3 regions of the Flexivirga oryzae genome follow, and region 3 is predicted to be linked to each of the others. Evidence: predicted binding sites of a transcription regulator. Region 3 holds the regulator's gene; each other region holds the start of a gene.
What was found. Region 3 encodes HrcA, which represses chaperone genes, less so after heat shock. Its sites were predicted from a motif close to TTNGCACTCGNNNNNNNCGAGTGCNAA; they were not measured.

Region 1: the regulator HrcA is predicted to act here: its motif matches at 4,059-4,085, upstream of FHU39_RS07985 (DNA polymerase III subunit beta family protein).
Region 2: the regulator HrcA is predicted to act here: its motif matches at 4,395-4,421, upstream of groL (chaperonin GroEL).

Annotation. Positions count from the first base shown of each region.
Region 1 covers NZ_JACHVQ010000001.1:1,728,182-1,738,124, forward strand. The annotation lists gene FHU39_RS07965 (tRNA (adenine-N1)-methyltransferase) at 1-242, shown strand, start outside; gene arc (proteasome ATPase) at 439-2,055, shown strand; gene FHU39_RS07975 (YciI family protein) at 2,359-2,745, shown strand; gene FHU39_RS07980 (DUF6596 domain-containing protein) at 2,742-3,974, shown strand; gene FHU39_RS07985 (DNA polymerase III subunit beta family protein) at 4,096-5,181, shown strand; gene FHU39_RS07990 (MFS transporter) at 5,178-6,422, shown strand; gene FHU39_RS07995 (FBP domain-containing protein) at 6,489-6,992, shown strand; gene FHU39_RS08000 (FAD-binding protein) at 7,020-8,270, opposite strand; gene FHU39_RS08005 (Gfo/Idh/MocA family protein) at 8,321-9,370, opposite strand; gene FHU39_RS08010 (alpha/beta hydrolase) at 9,358-9,879, opposite strand; gene FHU39_RS08015 (hypothetical protein) at 9,934-9,943, shown strand, end outside.
Region 2 covers NZ_JACHVQ010000002.1:73,777-83,719, forward strand. The annotation lists gene FHU39_RS13360 (oxidoreductase) at 206-2,221, opposite strand; gene groL (chaperonin GroEL) at 2,607-4,238, opposite strand; gene FHU39_RS13370 (ATP-binding protein) at 4,474-5,007, opposite strand; gene FHU39_RS13375 (hypothetical protein) at 5,086-5,580, opposite strand; gene FHU39_RS13380 (glucose 1-dehydrogenase) at 5,785-6,531, shown strand; gene FHU39_RS13385 (phosphotransferase family protein) at 6,531-7,568, shown strand; gene FHU39_RS13390 (acyl-CoA dehydrogenase family protein) at 7,576-8,799, shown strand; gene FHU39_RS13395 (IS982 family transposase) at 8,945-9,856, opposite strand.
Region 3 covers NZ_JACHVQ010000001.1:1,138,935-1,148,877, forward strand. The annotation lists gene FHU39_RS05180 (RNA polymerase subunit sigma-70) at 1-95, opposite strand, end outside; gene FHU39_RS05185 (DinB family protein) at 183-707, shown strand; gene FHU39_RS05190 (mycothiol transferase) at 740-1,240, shown strand; gene nadC (carboxylating nicotinate-nucleotide diphosphorylase) at 1,265-2,143, opposite strand; gene FHU39_RS05200 (L-aspartate oxidase) at 2,140-3,573, opposite strand; gene nadA (quinolinate synthase NadA) at 3,575-4,558, opposite strand; gene FHU39_RS05210 (NUDIX hydrolase) at 4,995-5,918, opposite strand; gene FHU39_RS05215 (DUF3097 domain-containing protein) at 5,915-6,793, opposite strand; gene hrcA (heat-inducible transcriptional repressor HrcA) at 6,907-7,938, shown strand; gene dnaJ (molecular chaperone DnaJ) at 7,964-9,091, shown strand; gene FHU39_RS05230 (16S rRNA (uracil(1498)-N(3))-methyltransferase) at 9,101-9,841, shown strand.

The DNA of each region.
Region 1 (9,943 bases), 590 kb from region 3:
GTCACACCGGGTTCCTCATCTCCACCCGCCGGCTGGCGCCCGGGGTGACCCCGCCGTTCCGCAAACGGCGCCCCGCCAAGGGCGCGTATGACGGTCTCGACGCTCCAGATGGTGAGACGGGCGTCTTCGACGCCGGCAGCTCCGACGAGGACTGGACGCCCGAAAATCTGGGCGAACGCCCGGTATCGGAGAAGAAGCTGCGCAAATTGCAACGTTCGGCAGGCGAGCCGCCTACGGCCTGAACATGTTTGCGAGTTAGGGTCAGTGGGCATCGAACCGCAGTGACGACAACCTGTCGTCCTCGCGCGAAGGAGGCCGACCGTGACCGATCACCCCCACGACTCAGATGCGCCGAAGAGCTCCGTCGAGAGCCTGCAGCGCGAGATCCGGACCCTTCGCGAACGACTTGCGGTCTCCTCCCGCGCCAACGCCGGCGAGCTGCAGCAGCAGGTCCGGCAACTGCAGGCGTCCGTCGGCACCCTGTCGGCGCAGAACGAACGTCTCGTGCGCACCCTCAAGGAAGCCCGCGAGCAGATCGTCAACCTCAAGAGCGAGGTCGACCGGCTCGCGCAACCGCCCGCGTCATACGGCGTCATCATCGAGACCCACGACGACGCCACCGCCGACATCCTGTCCAGCGGCCGCAAACTGCGCGTCGCCGTCAGCCCCTCCATCGACCCCGCCGACCTGCAGATCGGCCGCGAGGTCATGCTCAACGAGGCACTCAACGTCGTCGCCGCCGTCGGCTTCGAGCGGGTCGGTGAGCTCGTCCAGGCCAAGGAGCTGCTCGGCGAGGACCGCGTGCTGGTGATCGCGCACGCCGACGAGGAGCGGGTCTGCCGGATCGCCGACAACCTGCGGGGGCAGGTCATCCGGGCCGGGGACTCGCTGCTGTGCGACACCCGCAGCGGGTTCGTCTTCGAGCGCATCCCGAAGGCCGAGGTCGCCGACCTGGTGCTGGAGGAGGTCCCCGACATCCGCTACGAGGACATCGGTGGCCTGACCGGGCAGATCGAGCAGATCCGCGACGCGGTCGAGCTGCCCTACCTGCACGCTGACCTCTTCCGGGAGCACGCGCTGCGGCCGCCCAAGGGCGTGCTGCTCTACGGCCCTCCCGGGTGCGGCAAGACGCTCATCGCCAAGGCCGTGGCGGCCAGCCTGGCCCGCAAGGTGGCCGAGAAGACCGGACGCGACGAGACGGCATACTTCCTGAACATCAAGGGCCCCGAGCTGCTCAACAAATACGTCGGTGAGACCGAGCGGCACATCCGGCTGATCTTCCAGCGGGCCCGCGAGAAGTCCTCCGACGGCACACCCGTGGTGGTGTTCTTCGACGAGATGGAGTCGCTGTTCCGCACCCGCGGGTCCGGTGTCTCCTCCGACGTCGAGACCACCATCGTGCCGCAGTTGCTGGCCGAGATCGACGGCGTCGAGCAGTTGCAGAACGTCATCGTCATCGGCGCCTCCAACCGGGAGGACATGATCGACCCGGCGATCCTGCGACCCGGGCGTCTCGACGTGAAGATCAAGATCGAACGCCCGGACGCCGAGAGCGCGCGGGACATCTTCAGCAAGTACCTCGTGCCGGAGCTGCCGCTGCACGCCGACGACCTCGCCGAGCACAACAACTCCGCACAGGAGACCGTCGAGGCGATGATCCAGGCGTCCGTGGAGCGGATGTACACCGAGATCGACGAGAACAAGTTCCTGGAGGTCACCTACGCCAGCGGCGACAAGGAGGTCCTCTACTTCAAGGACTTCAACTCCGGCGCGATGATCCAGAACATCGTCGACCGCGCCAAGAAGATGGCGATCAAGGACCAACTGACCACCGGTCAGAAGGGCATCCGGGTCGACCACCTGCTGCGCTCGTGCGTCGACGAGTTCAAGGAGAACGAGGACCTGCCCAACACCACCAACCCCGACGACTGGGCGCGGATCTCCGGCAAGAAGGGCGAGCGGATCGTCTACATCCGCACGCTCATCGACGGCAAGGACGGCGCCGAGCCGGGCCGGTCTATCGACTCCATCAAGGGCACCGGGCAGTACCTGTAGCCGGTTCGTTGGAGGGTCTCGATACGGCTCGCCCCTGGGGGCTCGCCTACTCGACCCGCTCCGAGCGGTGGCCGAGCTTGTCGAGGTCACCGGGCCGTCGCAGGCGACCCGCGCTGCGCGGTGTCCGAGCTCGTCGAGGTCACCTGGCCGTCGCAGGCGGCCCGCGCTGAGCGATGGCCGAGCTTGTCGAGGTCACCGGGCCTTCGCAGGCGACCCGCGCTGCGCGGTGTCCGATCGGGGCAGACTCGTTCGTAGCACTTGTGAGCGGCGGCCGACCGGGCCGTCCCGATCAAGGAGGCAGCCATGCCCAGGTACCTGATGTCCGTCTTCGGACCCGCCGAGCGCACCGACTTCGGCAACTACCCGACCAAGGAGGACATGCTCCAGGCGTTCGAGGACACCGGCGCGTTCAACGACAAGCTGCAGCGTGAGGGCTACTTCGTCTTCGCCGACGGCCTCGCGCCGGCCGACACCGCGACGGTGGTCGACGGCCAGGGCGACCAGCCGGTGTTCACCGACGGGCCCTACCTGGAGGCCAAGGAGCACCTGGGCGGCTTCTGGGTGATCGAGGCACCGGACCTCGACGTCGCGCTGCAGCTGGCCGCAGAGGGCTCGAAGGCGTGCCGTGGCCGGGTCGAGGTGCGCCCGTTCCAGAACGCGGACGACCTGCAGCAGCTCATCGACTCGTGAGCAGCCGGGCGGTCGGCGAAGCGATCGCCGCGGCGCACCGGGACGAGTGGGCGCGGATCGTCGCCGCTCTGGCGCGCCGGTTCGACCTGGACACCGCCGAGGACGCCGCGGCCGAGGCCTTCGCCGTCGCGGTCGAGCGCTGGCCCGCGGACGGCATACCACCGAATCCGGGTGGCTGGCTCACCACGACCGCCACCCGCAAGGCGATCGACCGGGTGCGGCGCGAGGCGCGGCGGGAGCAGAAGTACCAGGAGGCCCAGGTCTTGTATGCCGACGACGCACCCTCGCCGACCGGCGTGATCGACGACGACCGGCTGCGGCTGATCTTCACCTGCTGCCACCCCGCGCTCGCCCCGGAGGCGCGGATCGCGCTGACGCTGCGGATGGTCGGCGGGTTGACGGTGCCCGAGATAGCCCACGCGTTCCTCGTGCAGGAGTCGGCGATGGGACGGCGGATCACCCGCGCGAAGGCGAAGATCAAGGCCAACCACGTGCCGTACCGGGTGCCGTCCGCGGCCGACCTGCCGGCGCGGCTGGAGGGCGTGCTGGCGGTGCTGTTCCTGGTCTTCAACGAGGGTTACCTCGCGACCGGTGGGAAGTCGGACCCGATCCGGGCCGACCTGACGCAGCAGGCCATCCGACTGAGCCGCCTGCTGCACACCCTGCTGCCGGACGACGGCGAGGTAGTCGGGCTGCTGGCCCTGATGCTGCTGACCGACGCACGACGACCTGCGCGCATCTCCGCGACCGGGGAGCTCATCACGCTCGGCGAGCAGGACCGGTCGCTGTGGGACCGGGAGCTGATCGAGGAAGGACACCGGCTCGTGCGTGGCCGGCTGGCCGCGGTCGCCGCCGGTGGCCCGCCGCCCGGAAGGTTCCAGCTGCTGGCCGCGATCAACGCGGTGCACACGTACCCGCAGCGTGCGGGCGACACCGACTGGTTCCAGATCGTCACGCTCTACGACCGACTGACCAGCATCGACCCGTCACCGGTCGTGGCCCTGAACCGCGCGGTCGCGGTCGCCGAACTGGACGGGCCCGAGGTGGCGCTCGCGCTGCTGGACGGGCTGCCGCTGGACGGTTATCACGCCTTCCACGCGAGCCGTGCCGAGATGCTGCGCCGAGCCGGACGGGTGGCCGAAGCGCGCGAGGCCTACACCCGTGCGATCGCGTTGACCGGGAACACTGCCGAGGCGGCATACCTCACCCGGCGGCGCGACGAGCTCTGACGGCCAAACGGTGGGTTCCGAGCATGCCGAACGCGCTCCATACGACGCGTTCGGCATCATCCCGTGGCGCTGACCGGCCCGGAATTGACCTTCGAGTTGGTCGAGGGCCCAAGCTGGGGGTGTGGCTGAACAGGAATCCCTGCTGACCATCGGCGCGTTCGCCCGGCTGGTCGGCCTGAGCTCGAGCGCGCTGCGGTTCTACGACGACTGCGGCCTGCTGCACCCGCAGGAGGTCGACGCCGCCAGCGGTTACCGCTACTACGCGGCGGATCAGGAGCGCCGTGCCACGACCATCAGCCGACTGCGGGGGATCGGCCTGCCGCTGCAGGACATTCGCACCGTGCTGGACGGCCCGCCGGAGCAGGCCCGCGCCGCACTGCGGTCGTATGCCGACCGGGCCACCGGGCTCGCGCGCCAGGCCCGCGCGACGGCGGAGGACGTGATCGCGACGTTGCCGGACCCGGACGAGCGGACCAGACCGACGACCGTCGTGGTGCCCGGTCCGGAGCTCGCCAGCGCACTGCGCCAGGTGTCGCCCGCGGCCGCGGCGGCGCCGGACATCCCGGCGTTGCGCGGCGTCCTGCTGCAGGCGACCGCCGACGAACTCACCGTCGTCGCGACCGACCGCTACTGGATGGCGGTGCGCACCCTGCCGGTGGAGCAGGCGTCCGGCGGCGACCGAGAGGTCGTCGTGGGCGCCGACGCGATCGAGGACGCCGTCGCCTTCGCGGCGAGCCACGACCGGATCCGGCTGCGCGTCGGCGAGACCGACGCCCACCTGGAGGGCGACGAGCAGACCCTTGCGCTGCCCATGGTGGTCGACCAATTCCCTTCGTACCAATCGGTGTTGAGCAGCCTGCCGCCCGCCGCGGGCCGGGTCACCGTCGACCGGGCGCGGCTGTCGGACGAGCTGGTCGCCGTCGGCGAGGACGACGTGGTGGTGCTGACGACCGGCGACCGGCACCTCGACCTGCGGATCGACGGCGACCGGCACGGTGTGCGGCTGCCCGCCATCTGCACCGGTGCGCCGCTGGCCGTCGCGTTCCGACCGATGCTGCTGCTCGGCGCGCTCGAGGTCAGTGTCGGGCCCGAGGTGCTCCTGCAACTCCCGGGCGAGGAGGGACGCCCGGTCGTCGTCCGGTCGGCCGACCAGGGAACGTTCACCACGATCGTGATGCCGGTGCGGAGGGAGGAGGGGCGGTCATGACGGCCCGGGTCGCACCGGCGACCACGGCTGAGCGACAGAGGTTGCCGGCGGCATACGTCGTCTGGTCGGGGGCCGCAGCGACCAGCACACTCGGCAGCTCCGCCTTCGGCTTCGCGATGACCTGGTACGCGACGGGTGTGTCTGCTGGGCTGACCGGGCTCGTCGGCGTGCTGACGACCCTGCCGACGGCGGCCCTGCTACTGCTGGGCGGCGCGGTGGCCGATCGGTTCGGTGTCCGGCGGATGCTCATCGCCGGGGACGCGGTGATGCTGGCGCTCAGCGTGTTCGTCGTGGCGATCGCCACCACCGTCGGGGTCCACCCGTGGTTGCTCATCGCGGTGGCCCTGGTCGACGGCGTGGAGAGCGCGTTCTACCTTCCCGCGGCCGGAGTGGTGCCGCGCTTGTTCGCCACCGGTGACGCGCTGCCGCGGGCGACCGCTTTCAACAGCACGCTGACCCAGCTGGCCAGGATCGCCGGTCCGCCGTGCGGCGCGCTCGCGGTGACCGCCGTCGCGTTCGCCGGAACGGCCGCGGTCGACGGTGTGACGTTCCTGCTGATCCTGTTGGTACTGATACGGATCCGGCCACCGCATGCGCCCGTGCCGAGCACCGACGAGCCCTCCGGACTGTCGGTGCTGCGCCCACTCACCGCGGTGTGGGGAGATCCACAGCTGCGCGCCGTCATCGTGACGACCGGGGTCATCGCGGCCGCAGTGCTGCCGTCGGTGATCTACGGGCCGTCGTTGCTGGCGCGCGAATCCGGTTGGGGCCCAGGTGCGTCCGGGCTCATCGAGGTCGGCTGGCTGGTCGGTGGTGTCGTGGTGACGACGCTCATCGCGCGGCGCGGCACCTCGCACCGGATCGGTCTGGCGGTAGCCGCCGGGCTGCTCATGGTCGGCGCCGGTCTGTCGGGTATGGCGCTGTCACCGCTGCCGGTCGCGACGTTCGGGTGCGCCGTCGTGCTGGGCCTCGGTGTCTCCGTCTGCACCGGTCACCTGTGGCCGGCCTACCTGCTGGCGACACCGATGGACCAGCTCGGGCGCTACCAGTCGCTGCTCGTCTTTGCCCAGATGGCAACGCTTCTCGTCGCCACGGTGATCTTCACCACGGTCGCCGGGCAGCTGAGTGCGCGGTGGTCCATCGCGCTCTGCGCGGCCGTGGTGCTGCTCACCCTGGCCTGGTGGACCGCGCGGAAGCGTGGCTGGACGAAGAATGGAGATGCCGTCGTGTCGACGGTGTGAGAGCGTGGTCCGCGGCGCGTGGGAGACGCGCGCTCGGCACGTTGCCGCCGACCGAAGGACCATTCCGTGCAAGCCCTGACCGATGCTGCCATCCGCAGCTCGTTCGTGAACGCGTCACGCCGCGAGGTGCGTGAGGCGATCCTGCCCGACCTGACCGACATCGACTGGGACGCCACCGACCTGCTCGGCTGGCGGGACCGCAAGAAGGACAACACCGCCTACGTCGTGCTCGAGATCGACGAGACACCCGTGGGCGTGCGCCTGACGACGGCACCGCCGTCCGGCCCGCGGCGTCGCACGCTGTGCACCTGGTGCCGTGACGTGATCGTCGCCGACGACGTCGCGATGTATGTCGCCCGCCGCGCGGGCGCGGCAGGCCGACGCGGCAACACGATCGGCACACTCGTCTGCCGCGACTTCGGGTGCAGCGCTCACGTGCGCCGGCGGCCGACGCTCACCGAGGTGGGCAGCAGCGACGAGAACGACCGGATCATGTTGATCGACAGGCGCATCCGCGCCCTGCGGGAACACTCCAGCGACTTCGTGCGCCAGGTCGCGGCGACTGCGTGACCCGGTCGCTGGACCCGGCCGCGTCGGTCAGCCGCGCGCGACGTGCCGGGCCACGAAATCGTTGCGGAACTTGCCGTGCGGATCGAGCATCCGGCGTAGCTCGTCGAAGTCGTCCAGCCGGTCGTAGGCGAAGTCGAGCCTGCCCGGATAGGTGAAGACCTTGCCCCAGTGCGGCCGCGGTGCCAGCGACTCCAGGGCACGCTCGACGACGCCGACCGCCGTGTGGACGGCCGCGACATCCGGCTTCCAGGTGAAGTGGAACGCGACCGAGTCACGGTCGTACGCGGGACTCAGCCACTGCCGGTCGGCCGCGATCGCCCGGACCTCGCCCACCAGCAGCTGAGGGGCGATGCCCTCTCCGACGGCGAGCAACTCCTCGATCGCGCGCCCCGCGTCCTCGCGGGCGACGAAGAACTCCGACTGGATCTCCGCCCCCGCGCTCGGGGTGAAGCCCAGCCGGAAGTGCGGTAGCCGGTCGGCCCACGACCCGGCGACCCCGCCCTGCTCGGTGACGGCCTCCGACGTGGCGCCGGCGGCCTGCAGCGGGTGCAACGTGTCCTCGGTCCACCGCGACCCGACGACGGCCGGGCGCCCGGTCGACCCGGTGATCCGCGACTTCACGACGACGTGATCGGGACCCGGACCGGTCCACCGACCGAAGATGCTCACGCTGTATGCCGTCGCGAGCACCTCGTCGACCCGCGAAACCAGCTCACCCCAGCTCAACCCGACGAAGGCGTCCTGGCGCACCTGGTAGTCCGGCACCGTCGCGAGCCGAAGCCTTGTCACGACGCCGAGCGCGCCCAGCGACACCACGACACCGTCGAAATAGTGATCGGTGCGATCGACCCAGCGCAGTTGCCCCTCCGCCGTCAGCAGCTCGACCGCTTCCACCGACCCCGCGAGACCGCCCTGCCCCGTCCCGGAGCCGTGCGTGCCCGTCGCGACACTGCCCGCGACGGTGATGTGGGGGAGGGAGGCGAGATTCGGCAGCGCACGCCCGGCCGCCGTCAACGCGGGCACCAGATCGCCGTACTTCATGCCACCGCTGACCGTCACCGACCCGGTGTCCGGATCGACCGCCGGGGCCTCGATGAGGCCGGAAAGGTCTACCTGCCAGCCGTTCTCGCTGTCCGCGATGCCGTTGAAGCTGTGCCCCGACCCGGCGACCTTCAGGGCCGGAGCCTGCGCCACGAGCTGCTGGAGCTCCTCGACGGTCGTGGGCCGCTCCCGCCGGGCGGCACGGTAGTCGTAGGTACCGGACCAGTTCGTCGTCATGGCATTCCTCGTTTCGAATCGCACGGACCTGATCGGGGCTGGGGTGCGCCCTACGGGGTGGACGGGCCGTCCTCGCCGGGGTAGCGCACCCCCAGCTGCGCGCGAACCTCGTCCATGACCTCCAGGACCCGGATCGTCTCGGCCCACGGCATCAACGGGGACTGGGTCTCACCGGCACTGACCCGTCGAGCAACCTCGGCGGCCTCGAAGTGCAGGCCGTGCTCGGTCGACTCGGGCGCGTAGGTGTCGAGGACGACGTCGTCGGTGCCGACCAGTCGCACCGGACCGCGCTGGTAGAACCAGCCGGGCAGCTCCAAACGGCCCGAGGTCCCCGCGATGACAGCGGTGTTCGCGGTCCGCGCGCTCATCGTCGAGACGCACGTGGCCAGCGCCCCGCCGCTGCGCAGGGTGACCGTCTCTGCGCGGTCGACACCAGTCGGCGTCAGCGACCCGGTCGCGTGCACGTCGAGCTCGCCGGGCAGCAGCATCGCCGCGAGGGAGATCGGGTAGACACCGAGGTCGAGCAGCGCACCCCCGGCGAGTGCGGGCTCGGCCAGCCGTTGCGGGCCCGCCGGATAGAGCAGTTGCCCGTGGTCGGCGACGATGCTGTCGAGCTCACCGAGCAGGCCGTCCGCCGCAGCCTGTCGCACGACGTCGTAGCGGGGGAGGAACCTCGACCACATCGCCTCCATGCAGAACAGGTTGCGGGAGCGCGCCTCTTCGATCACCTCGCGCGCCTCGCAAGCGTTGCGGGTGAACGCCTTCTCGACCAGGACCGGCTTGCCGGCGCGCAGCGCGAGGAGCGCGTGGTCGCGGTGTGCCGAGTGCGGGGACGCGACGTACACGACGTCGACCGTAGGGTCGGCGACGAGTTCGTCATACGACCCGTATGCCGTGAAACTGCCGAACTGAGAGGCGAACTCGCGCGCGCGGTCGATGCTCCGGGAGCCGCAGGCGACGATCCGCTGCCCGGTCCCGGCCAGCAGCGCCGACGCGAAGGCCGCGGCGATACCGCCAGGGGCGAGGATCCCCCAGCGGAGGGACGGGGCGTCCTTCGGGTCCGGCGTGGTCGGAGCAGGTAGCGCGGTCACGCGAACCATCCTTGCAGAGCATCGACGATCTCCCAGCGCGCTTGCCACGCAACGGGTGCCGCACCCGGAATGTTGAGGAAGCCGTGCGGCACACCGCGGTAGTGCGTCAGCCGGGTCGCGACCCCGCTGCGCTGCAGCGCGGCGGCGTAGTCCGCCCCCTCCGGGGCGAGGGGGTCGAACTCGGCGGTCTGGATCAGCGCCGGTGCCGCCCCCTCGTGCGATGCGGCCTGCAGCGGGGAGATCTGCGCGTCGTCCGCCGCGACCGGCGCACCGTCGAGGTAGAGGGACTTGTAGGTGTCCAGGACAGCGGTCGGCGCCTTGTGCTCGGGCGCCTTGCGGTAGTCGGGTGCCAGCACCAGCGCGCCGGTCTCGTCGGCGATCATCGTGAGCGGCGACTCGTAGTCGAGCGGACGCCCCAGGGTCCAGCCGCCGCCGTGGTAGTACACGACCACGGGTGCCGCGCCGTGCACGTCCGGGCGCCGGTACGTCCGGGCCGGGATCCTCGCGCCGTCCCGCATCGTGAGGTGGATGGTGTCACGGACGATGTGTTGCGGACCCGCCCCGTCACGAGGGTGACCGGGA
Region 2 (9,943 bases), on a different contig from region 3:
AAGGACGGACGACAAACATCGGGCGAGCGACGCGATGATGAGGAACGAATCCTCGCGTCAGACCGTGCCGGCCGAAGGACGGACCACGAACATCGGGCGAGCGACGCGATGATGAGGAACGAATCCTCGCGTCAGACCGTGCCGGCCGAAGGACGGACCACGAACATCGGGCGAGCGACGCGATGATGAGGAACGAATCCTCGCGTCAGACCGTTGCCGCCAGCTCGGTCGCCTGCGCGATCGCGCGTTTGGCGTCGAGTTCGGCGGCCACGTCCGCCCCGCCGATCACGTGCCGTCCGGCGTCACCGTCACGCACCAGCTCGCGCACGGACTCCTGACCGGCACAGATGACGATGGTGTCGACCTCCAGGACGCGCGACTGCGGCGTCTGACCGCTCCGGCGCACCGTCAGGTGCAGCCCGGCGTCGTCGATCCGGTCGTACGACGCCGACCCGATCAGCTCGACCTGCGCGTCCTTCAGCGCGGCCCGGTGCACCCACCCGGTGGTCTTGCCCAGGCCCTTGCCGAGCGGCGCCGGTTTGCGCTGGATGAGGTAGACCTGCCGGCGCGGCTCGGCCGGGTGCTTCCGGGTGAGACCGCCGGGCACCTGGGGGTCGTCCGTCACGCCCCACTGGGCCTGCCAGTCCGGCAGCTTCTTGTGCTGGTCCTCCAGGAGGAATTCGCTGACGTCATACCCGATGCCACCGGCGCCGATGACGGCGACGCGGCGGCCGGCCTCGAGCTCGCCGCGCAGCAGCGCGTCATACATGACGACGCTGGGGTGGTCGATGCCCGGGATGTCCGGGACGCGGGGGCGGACACCGGTGGCGACCACGACGTCGTCGAAGCCTTCGAGGTCCTGCTCGCTCGCGCTGGTGTCGAGCCGGACGTCGACGCCGAGCACCTCGAGTCTGCGTTCGTAGTAGCGCAGGGTCTCGGCGAACTCCTCCTTGCCGGGGATCCGCATGGCCAGCCGGAACTGTCCGCCGAGCTGCTCCCCGCGCTCGAAAAGCGTGACGTGGTGGCCACGTTCGGCGCTGGACACGGCCGCTGCCAGGCCCGCTGGCCCGCCTCCGACGACCGCGATGCGCCGCTGCCGCTTCTTCGGGACCGGCAGCAGCACCAGGGAGGTCTCGCGGCCGGCGCGCGGGTTCACCAGGCAGCTGGCCTTCTTGTTGGCGAACGTGTGGTCCAGACAGGCCTGGTTGCAGGCGATGCAGGTGTTGATCTCGTCCGCCCGGTCCTCGCGGACCTTGCGCACGAAGTCGGGGTCGGCGAGCAGCGGCCGCGCCATCTGCACCAGGTCCGCCTGCTCGTGCTCGAGGATCTCCTCGGCCACGTCCGGGGTGTTGATCCGGTTGGAGGCGATGACGGGGATCTCCACCTCGCGCTTGAGCCGTGCCGTCCAGTCGACGAACGCGGCGCGCGGCACCGAGGTGACGATGGTCGGCACCCGCGCCTCGTGCCAGCCGATGCCGGTGCCGAACATCGAGGCACCGGCGTCCTGCAGCTTCCTGGCGAGGGTCACGACCTCGTCCCAGGTCTGGCCGTTCTCCACCAGGTCCAGCAGCGACATCCGGTAGCCGACGACGAAACCGGCACCGACCGCTTCACGGACCCGCCGGACGATCTCGACCGGGAAGCGCATCCGCTTCTCCGCGGTGCCTCCCCAGGCGTCAGTGCGGTCGTTGGTGTGCGCCGCGAGGAACTGGTTGATCAGGTAGCCCTCGGAACCCATGATCTCGATGCCGTCGTACCCGGCCAGTTTCGCCAGCCGCGCCGCCCGCACGAAGGCGTCGACGGTCCGCTCGACGCCCCCGGCCGACAGGGCACGCGGCCGGAACGGCGTGATCGGCGACTTGCGGCCGCTCGCGGAACGGATGAACGGGTGATAGCCGTAACGCCCGGCATGCAGGATCTGCAACAGGATCCGGCCGTCCTGCGCGTGGACCGCGTCGGTAACGGCGCGGTGCTTGTGCGCCGCCCGCCGGGTGGCCATCAGCGACCCGGCCGGCAGCAGCCAGCCCTCGACGTTCGGCGCGAAGCCGCCGGTCACGATCAGCCCGGTGCCGCCCTCGGCACGCTCGGCCAGGTATGCCGCGAGCCGCCCGAAGTCCTTGCTGCGGTCCTCGAAGCCGGTGTGCATCGAGCCCATGGCGACTCGGTTGGCCAGCCGCACCCCGCCGATGTCGATGGGTGCCAGAAGTCGGTCGAATGCCACGGGTATGCCGCCCTTCGCGTGTGGTGTGCGCCGATGTTACCAGCGAGTAGCGTCACGTGCTGCTGGCGGCATACCCGTCCCCACCCGGCGACCGTCGGCACTTCGGGACGCCATTTCTCGCCATACCCGTCCCCACCCGACGACCGTCGGCACTTCGGGACGCCATTTCTCACCACACCCGTCCCCACCCGACGACCGTCGGCACTTCGGGACGCCATTCTCGCCACACCCGTCCCCACCCGGCGACCGTCGGCACTTCGGGACGCCATTTCTCGCCACACCCGTCCCCACCGGACGACCGTCGGCACTTCGGGACGCGCCGGGCGCCATACAGCCGAAAGCGGCCGCCCACCCGATGGGTGAGCGGCCGCTGACGTGAGGTGATTTAGAAGCCCATGTCTCCCATGCCACCGGACGGGTCGGCCGGCATTGCCGGAGCCTTCTCCGGCTTGTCGGCGATGACGGCCTCGGTGGTGAGGAACAGCGCGGCGATCGAGCCGGCGTTCTGCAGCGCCGAACGGGTCACCTTGGTCGGGTCCGGGATGCCGGCCTCGAGCATGTCGACGTACTCACCGGTGGCGGCGTTGAGGCCCTCACCGACGGGCAGCGACCGCACCTTGGCGGCGACGACGCCCGGCTCCAGGCCCGCGTTGGCAGCGATCTGCTTCAGCGGCGCCTCGGAGGCGACCTCGACGATGTTGGCGCCGGTGGCCTCGTCGCCCTCCAGCTTGAGGGAGTCGAAGGCGACCTTGGCGGCCTGGATCAGCGCAACGCCACCGCCGGCGAGGATGCCCTCCTCGACGGAGGCCTTGGCCGCACGCACGGCGTCCTCGATGCGGTGCTTGCGCTCCTTCAGCTCCACCTCGGTGGCAGCACCGACCTTGATGACCGCAACACCGCCGGCCAGCTTGGCCAGGCGCTCCTGCAGCTTCTCGCGGTCGTAGTCGGAGTCGGAGTTCTCGATCTCGGCGCGGATCTGGCTGACGCGACCGGCGATCTGGTCAGCGTCGCCGGCACCCTCGACGATGGTCGTCTCGTCCTTGGTCACGACGACCTTGCGGGCCTTGCCGAGCAGGTCCAGCTCCGCGGTGTCGAGCTTGAGGCCGACCTCCTCGGAGATGACCTGGCCACCGGTCAGGATCGCGATGTCGCCGAGCATGGCCTTGCGACGGTCACCGAAGCCCGGGGCCTTCAGCGCAACCGACTTGAAGGTGCCACGGATCTTGTTGACCACCAGCGTCGACAGGGCCTCGCCCTCGACGTCCTCGGCGATGATGACCAGCGGCTTGCCGGACTGCATGACCTTCTCCAGCAGCGGCAGCAGGTCCTTGATGCTGCCGATCTTGGAGTTGACGATCAGGATGTAGGGGTCCTCCAGGACCGTCTCCATCCGCTCGGTGTCGGTCACGAAGTAACCGGAGATGTAGCCCTTGTCGAAGCGCATACCCTCGGTGAGCTCCAGCTCCAAGCCGAAGGTGTTGCTCTCCTCGACGGTGATGACGCCTTCCTTGCCGACCTTGTCCATGGCCTCGGCGATCAGGTCACCGACGCTGGAGTCGCCACCGGCGGAGATGCCGGCGACCGCGGCGATCTGCTCCTTGGTGTCGATCTCCTTGGACGCCTTGGACAGCTCCTCGGACACGGCAGCCACGGCGGCCTCGATGCCGCGCTTGAGGGCCATCGGGTTGGCGCCGGCGGCAACGTTGCGCAGGCCTTCCTTCACCATGGCCTGGGCCAACACGGTCGCCGTCGTGGTGCCGTCACCGGCCACGTCGTCGGTCTTCTTGGCAACTTCCTTGACGAGCTCGGCGCCGATCTTCTCGTACGGCTCGTCGAGCTCGATCTCCTTGGCGATGCTCACACCGTCGTTGGTGATCGTGGGTGCGCCCCACTTCTTCTCCAGGACGACGTTGCGGCCCTTCGGGCCGAGGGTGACCTTGACGGCGTCGGCGAGGGTGTTCATACCCCGCTCGAGCCCGCGCCGGGCCTCCTCGTCGAATGCAATGGTCTTGGCCATCTGCAGTCCAATCCTCACGTGTTGTTGCGGAGTCAGTCGTATGGCGCCCGCGACGGACGGACCGGGTCTTCGGGAGACTGTCTGAGTCCCGCGAGGACCGGCCCTCGCCATACATCCGAACTATCACTCTTAACAGGAGAGTGCTAAAGCCCATTATTGGCACTCTCCCACTGAGAGTGCAAACGCACCGCCTCACCGTACGGCGAAATCTCACCGTCGCTCGACGAACCCGCCGTCAGTCGGCGAAGCCGGTCGCCGCAAGCACCCGTGCCGCGACCTGCTCGGGCGTCTCGTCCCCGACGTCGATGGTGAGATCGGCCGACGCCGCGTTGTCCAGCAGCCCGTCGAGTTCGGGGGCTCGGCGGATGTGCCAGTCGCGCTCCTCGCCCGGCTCATGCCGGTCGGTCAGCCGCGCGGTCACCACCGACAGCGGTGCCCGGAGCCGGCAGAGCCGCACCGGTTCGCCGAGCGCGTCCTCGTAACGATGGCGATCACGCACCACAACACCGGCAAGCACGAGGTATGTCGCGCCGGCCGTTCGATAATTCGCCGCCACTGCGCGCAGGTTGGCCAGTTCCACCTGCTGCTTGAACGGGTCTCCCGCCGGTGCCGGCCACAGCCGGTGCAGCTCGTCGAGGTCGATGACCGCATGCGACACATCGCGCGCACGCAGCAGGTCCCCGACCGCGTATGCCGTCGTCGTCTTGCCGGCTCCGACCGTCCCGGTGAGATGCAGACAGCGGGGTTGCGCGGGTGAGGCGGAGATCATGGAAGGAGGTTAGACAGATCGCGCGCTCCACCGCGCGATGTGCATAACCGGGACGGAGGGACCGGGGCGGCGGGCCTGTCAGCGCTGCCAGAAGGGATCGTCCTCCACCCGCACGCGGATCCCACGCTCTTCGGCCATCGCTGCCACCTGCTTGCCGAACTGCGCCAGGTGCCGCCCGCAACCGCGACTGGGGACCACCGGATGCTCGCGGCCCGCGACGGTCAGCACCACCGAGCGGGGCCGCCCGGACCCGAACGCCAGGAACGGTGTGAGTTCGACCCTTTCGATCTGCTCCCACGAGAACGAACGCGGGACGAAGTAGCGCCACCGCACCCCCGTCCGATCCCCGCGGGCCCAGCCGGTGACGCCGACCAGCCACACCAGCACCAGCGCCACCGTCCAGATGCCCTGGGAGACGGACGTCACCGGAGAGCTGTGCAGCGCGACCCCCAGCCCGATCCCGAGTCCGACGACCAGCAGCACGGCGAGGGTGAGGACGACCTGGAACGGCTGCCCCTGGGTGAGCCGGGCCCACACCGGGCGACGCAGACGGACAACGGACGGACTGCTCACCTCGACAGCATGCCACCAGGTGTTGCCGCCCGGCGGCTACCCGCCGCGAGCAGCGGGTTCTGCCGGTGATCGGGCGCGCGCGATCGCGGCCGGAGCCGGCCTCCCGGTGGCCCGGAGATTACGTCCCAAACTAGTGACTAAGCGCTTGCTTAGCGCCTACTGTAGTGCGTCAGCCGACCGAAACGACGACAGGAGTCAGCGACAGTGAATGGCCTCACCGGAAAGACCGCGATCGTGACCGGAGCCAGCCGTGGCATCGGCCTCGCCATCGCACAGCGCCTGATCACCGAGGGCGCCAACGTCGTCATCACCGCCCGCAAGCAGGAGGCGCTCGCCGACGCCGCGAATAGCCTCGGTGATCGCGCCGTGTATGTCGCGGGCCGCGCGGACGACGCCGATCACCAGGACGAGGTGATCGCCAAGGCCGTCGACACGTTCGGCAGCGCCGACTTCCTGGTCAACAACACCGGCATCAACCCGGCGTACGGCCCGCTGATGGACATCGACCCGGGCGTCGCGCGCAAGATCATGGATGTCAACGTGATCGCCGCGCTGACGTGGGTGCAGAAGCTGCGTGCCGCCTGGCAGGGCGAGCACGGCGGCGCCATCGTCAACGTCGCCTCCGTCGCCGGCCTGCGTCCCGCACCGGGGATCGCGATGTATGGCGTCAGCAAGGCGGCCGTCATCCACCTGACCGAGGAACTCGCGTGGGAGCTCGGCCCCGACATCCGGGTCAACGCCGTCGCTCCCGCCATCGTCAAGACGAACTTCGCCAAGGCCCTGTATGACGGGCGCGAGGAACAGGTGGCGGCGCAGTACGCGCTGAAACGCCTGGGCGTTCCCGACGACATCGGCAGCGTGGTGGCGTTCCTGCTCTCCGACGACGCCGGCTGGATGACCGGGCAGACGCTCACGGTCGACGGTGGGGTGCTCCTGGGCGGCGGCGTCTGATGACCGAGGATCTGCCCGGACTGGATCTGCAGGCGCTGCAACGGTTCCTGGTCGATGCGTCGCCAGGGCTGCTCGACGGTCCCCTGACGGCGGAGCTGATCGTCGGCGGCAAGTCCAACCTGACCTACATCGTCTCCGACGGCGCGCGCGACGTCGTCGTGCGGCGCCCTCCCCTCGGGCACGTCCTGGCGACCGCGCACGACATGACCCGGGAGCACCGGGTGATGGCCGCACTTGCGGACACCGCGGTGCCGGTCCCCGTGATGTATGCCGCCTGCACGGATCCGGAGGTGCTCGGGGCACCGTTCTACGTCATGGAGCGTGTGGCGGGCACGCCCTATCGATCGGCGGATGAGCTGAACGCCCTTGGGCCGGAACGAGTCCGGGGCATCGCAGATGCAGTGACGGACACCTTGGTGGCATTGCACGCGGTGGACCCGGCAGGTGTCGGGCTGGCCGATTTCGGCAGGCCGGACGGTTACCTGGAGCGGCAGGTGCACCGGTGGCGGCGACAGATGCAGGCCTCGAAATCTCGCGAACTGGCCGGCGAGGAGGAACTGCACCAGCGGCTCGCGGCTGCGATCCCTGCGTCCGGCGGGGCCGCCATCGTCCACGGCGACTTCCGCATGGACAACACCCTGATCGACGACACGGATCACGTGACCGCCGTGCTGGACTGGGAGATGGCGACGCTCGGCGACCCGCTCTCCGACGTCGCGTTGATGCTGGTCTACCAGGCGCTGGTCAACGTTGCGCCGCATGCGGTTTCGACCGTCTCGCAGGCGATCGGGCATCCCACTCGCGAGGAGATCGTGCAGCGCTACAGCGAACGCTCCGGCCGGGACGTCAGCCACCTGGCGTTCCACGAGGCACTCGCCTACTACAAGCTGGCCGCGATCCTGGAAGGCATCTACTTCCGGCACCAGCAGGGCCAGACGGTCGGTGCCGGATTCGAGGACATCGGCGGCTCCACGGAGCCACTGTTGGCGGCAGGCCTTGCCGTCATACAAGACTACGACGCCGCACCGGAAGGCTGACAGAGCAATGGATTTCGAGTTCGACGCGACCACCGAGGACCTCCGCGCGCGGGTGCGCGACTTCCTGGACAGCGAGATCACCCCCGCCGAGCAGGTCTTCGAGGAGCAGCTGGCCGGCTCCGACGACCCATGGGCCTGGAGCAGCGTCCCGGTCCTGCGCGAGCTGAAGGACAAGGCGAAGACGGCCGGCCTGTGGAATCTGTTCCTGCCCGGTGCGAACGGCGCCGGGCTCACCAACCTGCAGTACGCACCGCTGGCGGAGATCACCGGCCGGTCGTTCCTCGCACCGGCGGTGTTCAACTGCTCGGCACCGGACACCGGCAACATGGAGGTGCTGAACGAGTTCGGGAGCCCCGAGCAGCAGGAGCAGTGGCTGAAACCGTTGCTGCGCGGCGAGATCCGCTCCTCGTTCGCGATGACCGAGCCGGATGTCGCCTCGTCCGACGCCACGAACATCTCGACCCGCATCGAGCGGGACGGCGACGATTACGTGATCAACGGCCGCAAGTGGTGGATCACCGGCGCGATGAACCCCGAGGCGAAGATCTTCATCGTCATGGGCAAGACCGACCCGTCCGCCGAGCGGCACCGCCAGCAGTCGCAGATCCTGGTGCCGCGGGACACTCCCGGCCTGGAGATCAAGCGCGGCATGGAGGTCTTCGGGTACGACGACCACGACCACGGCGGCCACGCCGAGCTGGCGTTCCACGACGTGCGCGTCCCGGCGAGCAACCTGATCGCCGGTGAGGGGCTGGGTTTCGCGATCGCACAGGCCCGCCTCGGTCCCGGCCGGATCCACCACTGCATGCGGTCGATCGGTGTGGCGGAGAAGGCGATCGAGCTGATGTGCGCACGCGCCGATGCGCGCACTGCGTTCGGCAAGCCACTGTCGGAGCAGGGCGTCATACGCGACTGGATCGCCGAGGCCAGGGTCCGCGTGGAGCAGCTGCGGCTGCTGGTGCTGAAGACCGCGTGGCTGATGGACACGGTCGGCAACAAGGGCGCACACACGGAGATCCAGGCGATCAAGATCGCGACGCCGCGGACCGTGCAGTGGATCCTGGACCACGCGATCCAGCTGTATGGCGCCGGCGGTCTCTCCCAGGACTTCTCGCTCGCCAAGGCGTATGCCGGCATCCGCACCCTGCGGTTCGCCGACGGACCCGACGAGGTGCACAAGGCGTCGCTGGCGCGGCGCGAGCTGCGCCGGCAGGCGGAGGCCCGCGGCTGAGTTTGCGGGCGGCGCCTCCTCACGCATCGGGTGCGTGACCGTCACCGGGATGTCACAGCGCAACTGCTGGTCTCGTCTCCTGCAGGACGGAGACGAACGAAGGAGCGAAGCGATGCGAGTTTTCCTAGATGAGTAATTCCCGGGGTCAGTGGTCGTATGCGGTTAGGGAGCGTAGGACTGGTGCGCCGATGCGGTCGTTGTGCCAGATGGCTGCGGTCATGGCCAGGAGGCGTTGCCAGATGCGGACGATGACGCCGCTGGTGGAGCGTGCGCCGTGGTCTTCCAGGTTGAGTTGGCCTTTGAGGGTGTCGAAGATGGACTCGATGACTTGACGTAACGGTTTGAAGAATTGGCTGCCGGGGCGGTCGGGTTCTCCCTTGCGGGCCGGCCTGAGCAGTTCGATCCCGGCCCGGGTCAAGTGGTCTTCGAAGTCGGCGCCGAAGTAGTTCTTGTCCCCGATCACGGTGTTTCCGACCGCCAGGTCGGCCAGGGCAGGGTCTGCCAGGATGCCCTGCAAAGCGTGGCGTTCGTCGGCTTTGGCGCCGGTCAAGGCGAACCCGATCGGCAGGCCATGTACGGTGGCCAGCAGATGCAACCGCAAACCCCAGAAGAACCTGGAATGGCTTGCACAGCAACCGTATTCGGCGAATCCGGCCAGGTCGGACCGTTTGGCGGTCTCCCGGGACCGGCCACATTCCACCGGGGTGGAGTCAACCACCCATACGTCATCAGACCAGATGCTGGTGTCGCGGCCCAGGACGCGGATCAGCCACCCGATGGTGGCGCTCAGCTTGCGCAGCCGCTTGTTGTACCCCGGCTGTAACGGCAGGTAGGGGAACAGGTGCCGCAAGTGTGTGGTGGCGAACCGCAGCCAGCGTGCTTCACTGGTGAAACCCAGCAGTGCTTGCATCACCGACAACGTCACCAGCTCGGCATCCGTCAGGTGCACCGGGAACCCTGTGCGGGGCCGTGCCGGAAGCCGATCGGGCGCGTCTTTGAAGAGATCGTCAACGCGCGCATAGAGTGCGGTTGCGAGGGTGTCCAGATCGGCGTCCACGGCGGACCTCCAGGTTCGGTGTTGGTTTACGCAACGCCGAGTCTGGGCACCCTCCACCCGAAACATCACACGCCACACCGAAAACAC
Region 3 (9,943 bases):
TATGCCGCGTGGTCGCCCCCGCGGGCGAGTGCCAGGTCGTTGTCCACGCCCGGGGTCGGCACGGCGGAGGGTACCTGGGAAGAAATGTTGCTCACACCCGATGAGTATGCCGCGAATGCGGCGTCTCACCCATGTCGGAACATGAGCGATCGGGACATGAGCCCGTAGAAGGAGCCGAACGAATGAACATGATTGTCGAGGCCGGTACGGGCGTCGAGAAGGCCACGCTGCTGGCCTACCTGCGCGAACAGCGTGCGGCGGTGCTCGCCATCGTCGAGGGATTGGACGAGGCAGCGCTCCGGGCGTCGGTGGTGCCGTCGGGGTGGACACCGATCGGGCTGATCTGGCACCTCGGTGGCGCCGAGATGTATTGGTTCCAGATCGTGCTGGCCGACCGGGTGCCCGATGACGACGAGCACGAGGACGAGCCGGATGAGGAGGCACCGGCAGAGGGATTCCGCACGGACGACCCGATCGAGGAGGTGCTGGAGGCATACCGGGCACAATGTCGTGCGTCGGACGAGGTGCTTGCCTCGGCGTCACTGGATGCGGCGCCGCGTGGCCCGGTCGCTCCGGGGCACGAGGAGCTCGGGACCAGCGTGCGAACCATCGTGCTGCACATGATCGAGGAGACTGCCCGGCACGCCGGGCATCTGGACATCGCGCGTGAACTTCTCGACGGGCGCACCGGACTCGGCCCGCGCTAGGACGATGGGGTCAGTGGACAGGAGAGGACGACATGACTGACGAGAGCCTGAAGGCAACCTGCCTGGCGGCGTTGCAGGAGGCACGCAACCACGTGCTCGAGGCGGTCGACGGACTGGAAGCGGCAGACCTGCATCGGGCCGTGCTGCCCAGCGGGTGGAACATGCTGGGCCTCGTACAGCACCTCACGATCGACGTGGAGCGCCTGTGGTTCAACGCCGTGGCGGCAGGAGACTCAGCCGCGATCGCGCACTTCGACCGCCCGTCGAACGCCTGGCGCGTCCCGACGGATGCTCCGCCGGACCTCGTGCTCACGGCCTATCGCCACGAGTGCGCGAAGGCGGACCGTGTCCTTGCCGACACAGAGTTCGACGCGCCTCCCGCATGGTGGCCGGCGGACCTGTTCGGCGACTGGAGGCTCGCGACGGTCGGTGAGGCGGTGATGCACGTGATCGTCGAAACAGCTTCGCACGCAGGGCATCTGGATGCTGCACGCGAGCTCATTGACGGACACCAGTGGTTGGTCCTGGACTGATCCCGGGTTGAGACTCCGGTGGTGTCAGACCTGCAGGTCGAGGCCGAAGTCGTGACAGCGGACGCTGTGGGTGAGCGCGCCGATCGAGATCGCGTCGGCGCCGGCGCGCGCCAGGTCCTGCACGGTCTCCTCGTTCACGCCGCCGGACACCTCGGCGATCAGCGGCGCCGGGTGGCGGCGGATGCGGGCGACACACGTCGCGACCTCCCACGCCTCCATGTTGTCCAGCAGCACCGCGTGCACGACCGGCGCCTGCCCGTCGGCGACGCGCTGCGCGTCGAAGGCCAACAGAGTTTCCAGTTGCGCGGTCGTGTCGACCTCCACCTCGACGCGCACCAGGTGGCCGGAGCCGGCCGCGAGGCGCTCGAGGACCGGCACGAGACCACCACCCAGCCCGATGTGGTTGTCCTTGACCAGGATCGCGTCATACAGCCCGAAACGGTGGTTGGTGCCGCCGCCGTCGAGGACGGCCTGCTTCTCCAGCTCGCGCAGTCCCGGTGTCGTCTTGCGGGTGTCGACGATGCGGGCGTTGGTGCCGTCCACCAGGTCGACGAAAACGCTGGTGCGAGAAGCGATACCGGTCAGATGACCCAGCAAATTGAGTGCCGTGCGCTCTGCGGTGAGCACCGATCGGGCCGAGCCGGAGACCGTCGCGACGAGGTCGCCGGGCGCCAGCTTGTCACCGGCGGCCTTCGCCCAGGCCAGCTGCAGGTCCGGGTCGACGGCCATGAAGGTCGCGGTCGCCGCGTCGACTCCGGAGAGCACACCGGTCTGACGGCTGACGATGTATGCCGTTCCCGCTGCGTCGTCCGGCACGGTGAGGCGGGAGGTGATGTCGCCGCCGAGGCCGAGGTCCTCCTCGAGCGCGGTCCGGACGACGCGGTCGAGGCCGGGACGGTTCATACTCGTGCTCCTTGCATTTCGACGGAGTCGGTGCGGCGGTGCGCGCCGACGCTGTGCGGGTGCGCGAGGGCGGACCGGGCGATCAGCCACGCGACATACGCTACGTCGTCGCCGGTGTGGGGCTGGAGGGCATCGACCGCGGCCTGCAGTGTCGGGCCGTCCCGGAGCACACCGCAGGACGCGCCGAGCAGGTCGCGCACCTCCTGCACCGGGATCGGTTCGGCGTCGCCGCGGGGGAGCACGGTTGCTCGGTCGGTGGCGGAGAGCCGGACGTCCCAGCCAGTGCGCCATGCACTGCTGTCGCGAGCAGCGGCACGGCCGGTCACGACGGCCTCGAGCAGTGAGTTGGACGCCAGACGGTTGGCACCGTGCAGGCCGGTGCGGGAGACCTCGCCGATCGCCCACAACCCGGTCACGGACGTGCGGCTGCGCCCGTCGACGGTGACACCGCCCATCGAGTAGTGCAGTGCCGGGCGCACCGGCAGCAGATCGTTCGCCAGGTCGAGGCCGGACGCCGCAGCCAGCTCCGCAACGGCCGGGAATCTTGTTGTCACGTCGGGGATTCCACGGGCATCGAGTCGCACGGCGAAACCGTGCGTCAGCTGCTCCCACACGGCGGCCGCGACGACGTCCCGGGGCTGCAACTCGTCGGTGAAGCGTTCGCCGTCGGCGAGCAGCACGGCACCGGCGCCCCGGAGGGCTTCGGTGAGGAGCGGCATCGGGTCGCGCGGCACGTCCAACCCGGTCGGGTGGAACTGCACGAGGTGCAGGTCGTCGGTGCGTGCTCCCGCGCGGGCCGCCAGTGCCACACCCTGCCCGAGCGCGGTCCGCGGGTTGGTGGTGTGCGGCCACAGGCCGCCGAGACCGCCGGTCGCCAGCACGACCCGGTCGGTGTCGATCGTCTCCTCGGTGCCGTCGGCGCGGCGCACCACGACGCCACTCACCGCGCCGCTGTCATCGGTGAGCAGCTTTGTCACCGTGTGGTTCTCGCGCAGTTCGATGTCCGCCGCCGCCAGGACGGCTGCCGCCATACTGGCAGTGATCGTGGCACCGCTGTGATCGCCTGCGTGCGCCACGCGGGGTCGGCTGTGGCCGCCTTCGAGCGCGAGGTCGAGCGAACCGTCGGACGCCCGGTCGAACGGTACGTCCAGGTCCGCGAGCACCTGGACGATCTCGGGCGCCTCGCCGGTGATGCGGTCGATGACCGGCCGGTCACCCGCGAAAGCCCCCGCACGCCAGGTGTCTTCGGCATGTGACGCGGTCGAGTCGTCCGGTGAGACGGCCGCCGCGATGCCGCCTTGTGCCCACATGCTGGCGGCGCCCTCTGTCAAGGTTCCCGCGGTCACCAGCACCACCGGGGTGGTCGCGGCCCACGCGCAGGTCAGGCCGGCGAGCCCGGACCCGACGACGACGATCGGCTTCTCGCTCATCTCAGTTCACCTGCAACATTCGCTCGATGGCGCGCCGGGCGGGCTCGGCGACCGCCGGGTCCACATCGATCTCGGGGCCACCGGTTTCCAACGCAGCCCGTATGGCGCCCAACGTGTTTCGCTTCATGTGCGGGCACAGGTTGCACGGCCGCACGAATTCCAGGTCCGGGTGCTGCGCGGCGATGTTGTCGCTCATCGAGCACTCGGTGATCAGCGCGACGCTGGCGGGGCGCTCGGTCTCGACATACCGCTGCATGTCGGCGGTCGAACCGGCGAAGTCCGCCTCGGCGACCACCTCCGGCGGGCACTCGGGGTGCGCCAGCACGGTGACGCCGGGATGCCCCTCGCGGATCTGCACGATGTCCAGCGGGGTGAACCGCTCGTGCACCTCGCAGGCGCCGGGGTGGGTGACGACCTCGACACCGGTCAGTGCGGAGATGTTCCTCGCGAGGTACTGGTCGGGGATCATGATGACCTTGTCGACGCCGAGCGAGGTGATGATCTTCACGGCGTTGCCCGAGGTGCAGCAGATGTCGCTCGCGGCCTTCACCGCGGCCGAGGTGTTGACGTAGGTGACGACCGGTGCGCCGGGGTGGTCCCTGCGCAGTTGCGCGATGTCCTCGGGGGTGATGCTCTCGGCGAGCGAGCAGCCGGAGCGCAGGTCCGGCAACAGCACCCGCTTGCTCGGGTTCAGCAGCTTCGCGGTCTCCGCCATGAAGTGCACGCCGGCGAGCACGATGGTGCCGGCGTCGACGTGCTGCGCCTCGCGGGCCAGCGCGAGCGAGTCGCCCTTGATGTCGGAGACACCGTGGAACACCTCAGGGGTCATGTAGTTGTGCGCCAGGATGACCGCGTCCTGCTCCCGCTTGAGGCGCTGGATCGCCTCGATGTCGTCGGCATACATCGCCCACTCGATCTCGGGGATGACGTGCCGGACCGCCTCGTAGGCCGCGGCGTGGTCGTACTGCAGCTCGCTGATGCTCACCATCGACTCCCAACTCGAAATACTCGCGATGAGTAAATGCTGAGACTGAGCATAACAGACGGCGTGCATAGGTCTCCCCAGGGGCGAGCAGTGTGCGGTGCGGACCGGATTTCCGTGCATAGGTCTCCCCAGTGGGGACTCCGGTGCGGGTATGGCGGTCCCAGCCGTGCGTAGGTCTCCCCAGGGGCGAGCAGTGTGCGGCGCGGGCCGGATTCCCGCGCATACGTCGCCCCAGTGGGGGCTCCGGTGCGGGTATGGCGGTCCCAGCCGTGCGTAGGTCTCCCCAGGGGCGACTCCGGTACGGGTATGGCGGCCCCGGGCGCGCGTAGGTCTCCCTTGGGGGGACGCGTGTACGGCGCCGCGCCACCCGACGCGCCACGCCACGCGACGCGTCCCGCGTCCCGCGCCCCCCGCCACCCGACGCCCGCGGGAGAGCTCAGCGGGGGAGCGGGAGTTTGGTGCCGGCCTGAGCGCGTTCCTCGCGCACGGATCCGCGGAAGCGGTAGAGCCGGGCCGGTCGGCCACCGGTCTCGTGCGAGACCTCACCGGTCGGTTCCACCAACTCGTGCTGAACCTCGACGGCGCGGCGGAAGTTCTGCTTGTGCACGTGCTGCCCGGCGATGGCCTCGACGGTCTCCTGCAGCGCGAGCAGGGTGAAGGTCTCCGCCATCAGCTCGAAGACCACGGGCCGATACTGCAGTTTGGCCCGGATCCGCGACAGCCCGGTCGCCAGGATGCGACGGTGGTCGTGCGTCATCGGCCCGGCAGTGAGCGCGGAAATCCTTTCCGCAGTGGGTGATTCGGCAACGAGTCCGGACTCCCACAGCAGCTCGTAGCGCTGCAGGGCGAATTCCGGATGCCACGGTTTTCCGTCATACCCGAAGAGGAAGCGGCACCGGTCGAGCCGCTCGCCGGACCCGTCCGACCACCGTCGCAGGGCACGCTCGATCTCTTCGCCGAGCCGGTCGGACCCGGCATCGCTCAAGTGCCGGCGGTCCTCCCACGGCAGCAGGTCGTAGAGCGCGGACCAGTCGGTCGGTCGGACGCTGCCGGAGATGGAAGCCCGGGTGAGGCCGAGATAGGAGATCGACACGACGCGGCGGTCGTCGGTGGATCGACCCAGGTCGGCGAACGTGTAGAGCTGCTCGACATACCCGAGATCGAACCCGCTTCTCTCGCGCGCGAATTCGCGTACGCCGGCCTGCAAGGACTCTTCGTTCGCGCGCAGCGGACCGGAGGGCAACGCGGGCGGCTCGCCGCCGGCCAGCACCCAGGGCCGTCCGGCGTCGACAGCCAGCACGACCGCGACGAGCTCGGCCTCGATCTTCATGCTCCCGGTCGGGCCGCGGTCGGCGTTCACGGGACGGCCGTCACGAAGTCGATGAGTTCCTCGACACGTCCGAGCAGCTCGGGCTGCAGGTCGGCGTAGCTGCGGACCGTGCCGAGGATCCGCTTCCACCCGGTCGCGACGTCGGCCTGCGTGTCGTGCGGCCAGCCGAGCTCGGCGAGGATGCCGTGCTTCCACGACGTCCCGCGGGGTATGACGGGCCACTTCTCCCAGCCCAGCCGTTCGGGGCGGATCGACTGCCACACGTCGACGTAGGGGTGACCGAGGACCAGCACGTCCTGGCGTGCCTGCGGGATGGCCAGCGCTTCGGCGACGATCCGCGCCTCCTTCGTGCCGGGCACCAGATGGTCGACGAGCACCCCCAGCCGCCGCTCCGGGGTCGGTGCGAAGTCGCGGATCACCGCGGCCAGGTCGTCGACACCGTGCAGCGGCTCCACGACGACACCTTCGACCCGCAGGTCGGCGCCCCACACCTTCTCGACCAGTTCGGCGTCGTGCTTGCCCTCGACGAAGATCCGCGACCCGCGGGCGACACGCGCGGGTGCGTCCGCGACGGCGCGGGATCCGCTCGCGGTGCGTGATGCGGCGTCACGGGCGGCCTGCAGCGCGGTGGCATCGGCGGCGGGCACCGGCGCGATCAGCTCGACAGGGCTGCCGTCGATGAGGAAACCCGGCCCCATCGGGAATCCGCGCCTGCGTCCGTGCCGGTCCTCCAGGTGCACGACCCGCATCCCGCCGGATTTCTCGACCGACACGACCGCGCCGCACCAGCCGGTCTGCACGTCCTCCACCACCAGGCCGATCTCGGCGGGTACCTGTTGGGAGCGGCCGCGCGGCGGCTTGCGCCAGTCACCGGCCAGGACGTCGGCGCCATATCTATCGGTCACGTCGGGAAGACTAGTCATCGATTCGGTCGCGTTGCGGGAGGCAAGTAGACTTGGCACTCGGGAGTACTGAGTGCCAGCGGCGACGGAGAGCGACGAGGAGGTTGGAGGTGGCCATGAGCGACGAGCGCAAGCTGCAGGTGCTGCGCGCGATCGTGCAGGACTACGTGTCGACCTCCGAGCCGGTCGGCTCCAAGGCGCTGCTCGAACGCCACCAGCTCGGGGTGAGCGCCGCGACCGTCCGCAACGACATGGCGGCCCTGGAGGACGAGGGCCTGATCGCCGCTCCCCACACGTCGGCCGGCCGGATCCCCACCGACGCCGGTTACCGGCTGTATGTCGACAAGCTCAGCCAGATCAAGCCGCTGTCGAAGGCCGAGCGCAAGGCCATCGAGCAGTTCCTGGTCCGCTCGGTCGACCTCGACGACGTGCTGTCACGCACGGTCCGGCTGCTGTCCTCGCTGACCGGTCAGGCCGCGGTCGTCCAGTACCCGTCGCTCAACACCGCCACCGTGCGCCACGTGGAGCTGGTGCCGCGTGCGGCCGACCGGCTGACGCTGGTCGTCATACTCTCGACCGGCCAGGTGGAGCAGCGGGTCATCGAGCTCGGCCGCTCCCTCACCGAGCAGGAGATCGACGAGCTCATCAATGACCTGCGTGCAGGGCTCAACGACCGCACCGCCGGGCTGCGGCGCTCGCCGGCCTCGCACGCCCTGCTGAGGTGGGCCGACGAGCTCTCGGAGCCTACGCAGGAGGCCGGCAGCGTGGTCGCCACCGCTGTCGCGGGCGTGCTCGCAGAGGAACGCGAGGACCGGGTCCTGCTCGGTGGTACCGCCAACCTGGTGCGCTCCAGCGGCGACTTCGCGCTGTCGCTCGGGCCGTTGCTGGACGCGCTGGAGGAACACATGGTGCTGCTCCGGTTGTTGAGCCACGAGGTGGGTGAGGCGGCCACGGACGGAGTCGCGGTGCGGATCGGCACCGAGAACGCCATCCGGGGCCTGACCGGCACCTCGGTCGTGACCACGGCATACGACGCGGACAGCCTGGCCAGCCTGGGTGTGCTCGGTCCGACCCGGATGGACTACCCCTCGACCATGGCGGCGGTGCGTGCGGTGGCACGCTACGTCGCCGACATCATCGACAACTGAAACCCTGGCAGCTCGAAGGAGCTTCGTGAACGACTACTACGGCGATCTGGGCGTCGCGCAGAGCGCGAGCCCGGAAGAAATCAAGCGCGCCTACCGCAAGCTGGCGCGCAAACTGCACCCGGACGTCAACCCCTCCGAGGAGGCGTCCGAGCAGTTCAAGAAGATCGCGCAGGCGTATGACGTGCTCGGCGACGCCGAGAAGCGGCGGGCCTACGACATGGGCAGCGACCCGTATGCGTCTGCGGGCGCCGGTGGCGGTTACGGCCAGGGCTTCTCGTTCTCCGACATCATGGACGCGTTCTTCGGCGGCGCCGGTGCGGCGCAGGCCGGCCCGCGTTCGCGGATGCAGCGGGGCCAGGACGCCCTCATCGCTGTCGAACTGGAACTCGCCACAGCCGTTTTCGGTGGTGCGGAGGAGCTGACGTTCGACACCGCGGTGACCTGCTCGGTCTGCCACGGCGAGGGGGCGCGGCCCGGCACCGGCAAACACACCTGTCACATCTGCCACGGCAGCGGCCAGGTGCAGGAGGTGCAGCGATCCTTCCTCGGACAGGTGATGACCACGCGCCCGTGCCAGGCGTGCCGGGGGTATGGCGAGGTCATCGACGACCCGTGCTTCAACTGCTCCGGTGAGGGACGGATCCGGGACCGCCGCACCATCACGGTGAAGGTGCCGGCCGGTGTCGACACCGGAACCCGGATCCAGCTCACCGGGGAGGGCGAGGTCGGCCCCGGCGGTGGCCCCGCCGGCGACCTCTACGTCGAGGTGCGGGTCCGCAAGCACGCGACGTTCGAGCGCCGCGGTGACGACCTGCACTGCTCGGTCGAGTTGCCGATGACCGCTGCGGCGCTGGGCACGTCGCTGCCGCTGGAGACCTTCGACGGCACCAGGGACGTGGAGATCCCGCAAGGGACCCAGCCGGGTGACGTGATCACGTTGCGCGGTCTGGGCGTCACACATCTGCGCACCCAGGTCCGTGGCGACCTGCTGGTGCACGCCAACGTCCGCGTGCCGACCCGGCTCGACCCGCAGCAGGAGGAACTGTTGCGGCAACTGGCGAAGGAGCGTGGCGAGGAGCGTCCCGAGGCACGGTTCGGCCGTGTCGAGAAGGGTCTGTTCGGCAAGCTGCGCGACGCGTTCCAGGCCAAGTAGCCTCCCGCCGTGACCGCGCGCCTGTTCTTCGCCGCCGCGGGCGACCTGGACGGGGTGCCGGTCGGCGGCACCGTCAGCGTGACCGGGGACGAGGCCCGGCACGCCGTCGTGGTGAACCGGCTCGGCGTCGGCGAATCCGTGCAGGTCGCCGACGGCTCCGGCCGCGTCGCCGAGGGCGAGATCGTCGCGGCGCAGCGTGACGCGATGACTGTCCGAGTCGCGTCGATCCACGAGCCCGAGGTGCCGACGACGCGGTTCGTGCTGATGCAGGCGCTGGCCAAGGGCGGCCGGGACGAGCAGGCGGTCGAGGCGGCGACGGAGCTCGGGGTCGACGGCGTCATCCCGTGGCAGGCGGACCGCAGCATCGTGCAGTGGCGCGGCGACAAGGCCGCCAAGGCGCTGCGCAAGTGGCACTCGCTCGCCCTCGCCGCGAGCAAGCAGTCCCGGCGTGCCACGGTCCCCGTCGTGGAGCAACTCCTCACCAGCCGCTCCGCCGCCGCCCGGTTGTCGGCCGCGGCCGCGGTCGTGGTCCTGCACGAGGACGCGGAGACCCCGATCGGCGAATTCGACGTACCTGCAGGGGAAGTCGTCATCGTCGTCGGCCCGGAGGGTGGCATCACCCCGGACGAGATTGCTGCGTTCCAGGGTGCCGGCGCAGCCGTCATACACCTGGGCCCGACGGTGCTGCGCGCTTCCAATGCCGGCCCCACCGCCCTCGCCATACTCCTCGCCCGCGCCCGCTGGCACTGATCGACCGCTTCTCACCGACAGGCCCACCTACGGCCGACGGGCTCAGAACGGGGCCGGATTTCGGGGTGCGTAGGTGAGCCTGTCGGTGAGTTTCTGGGCCTG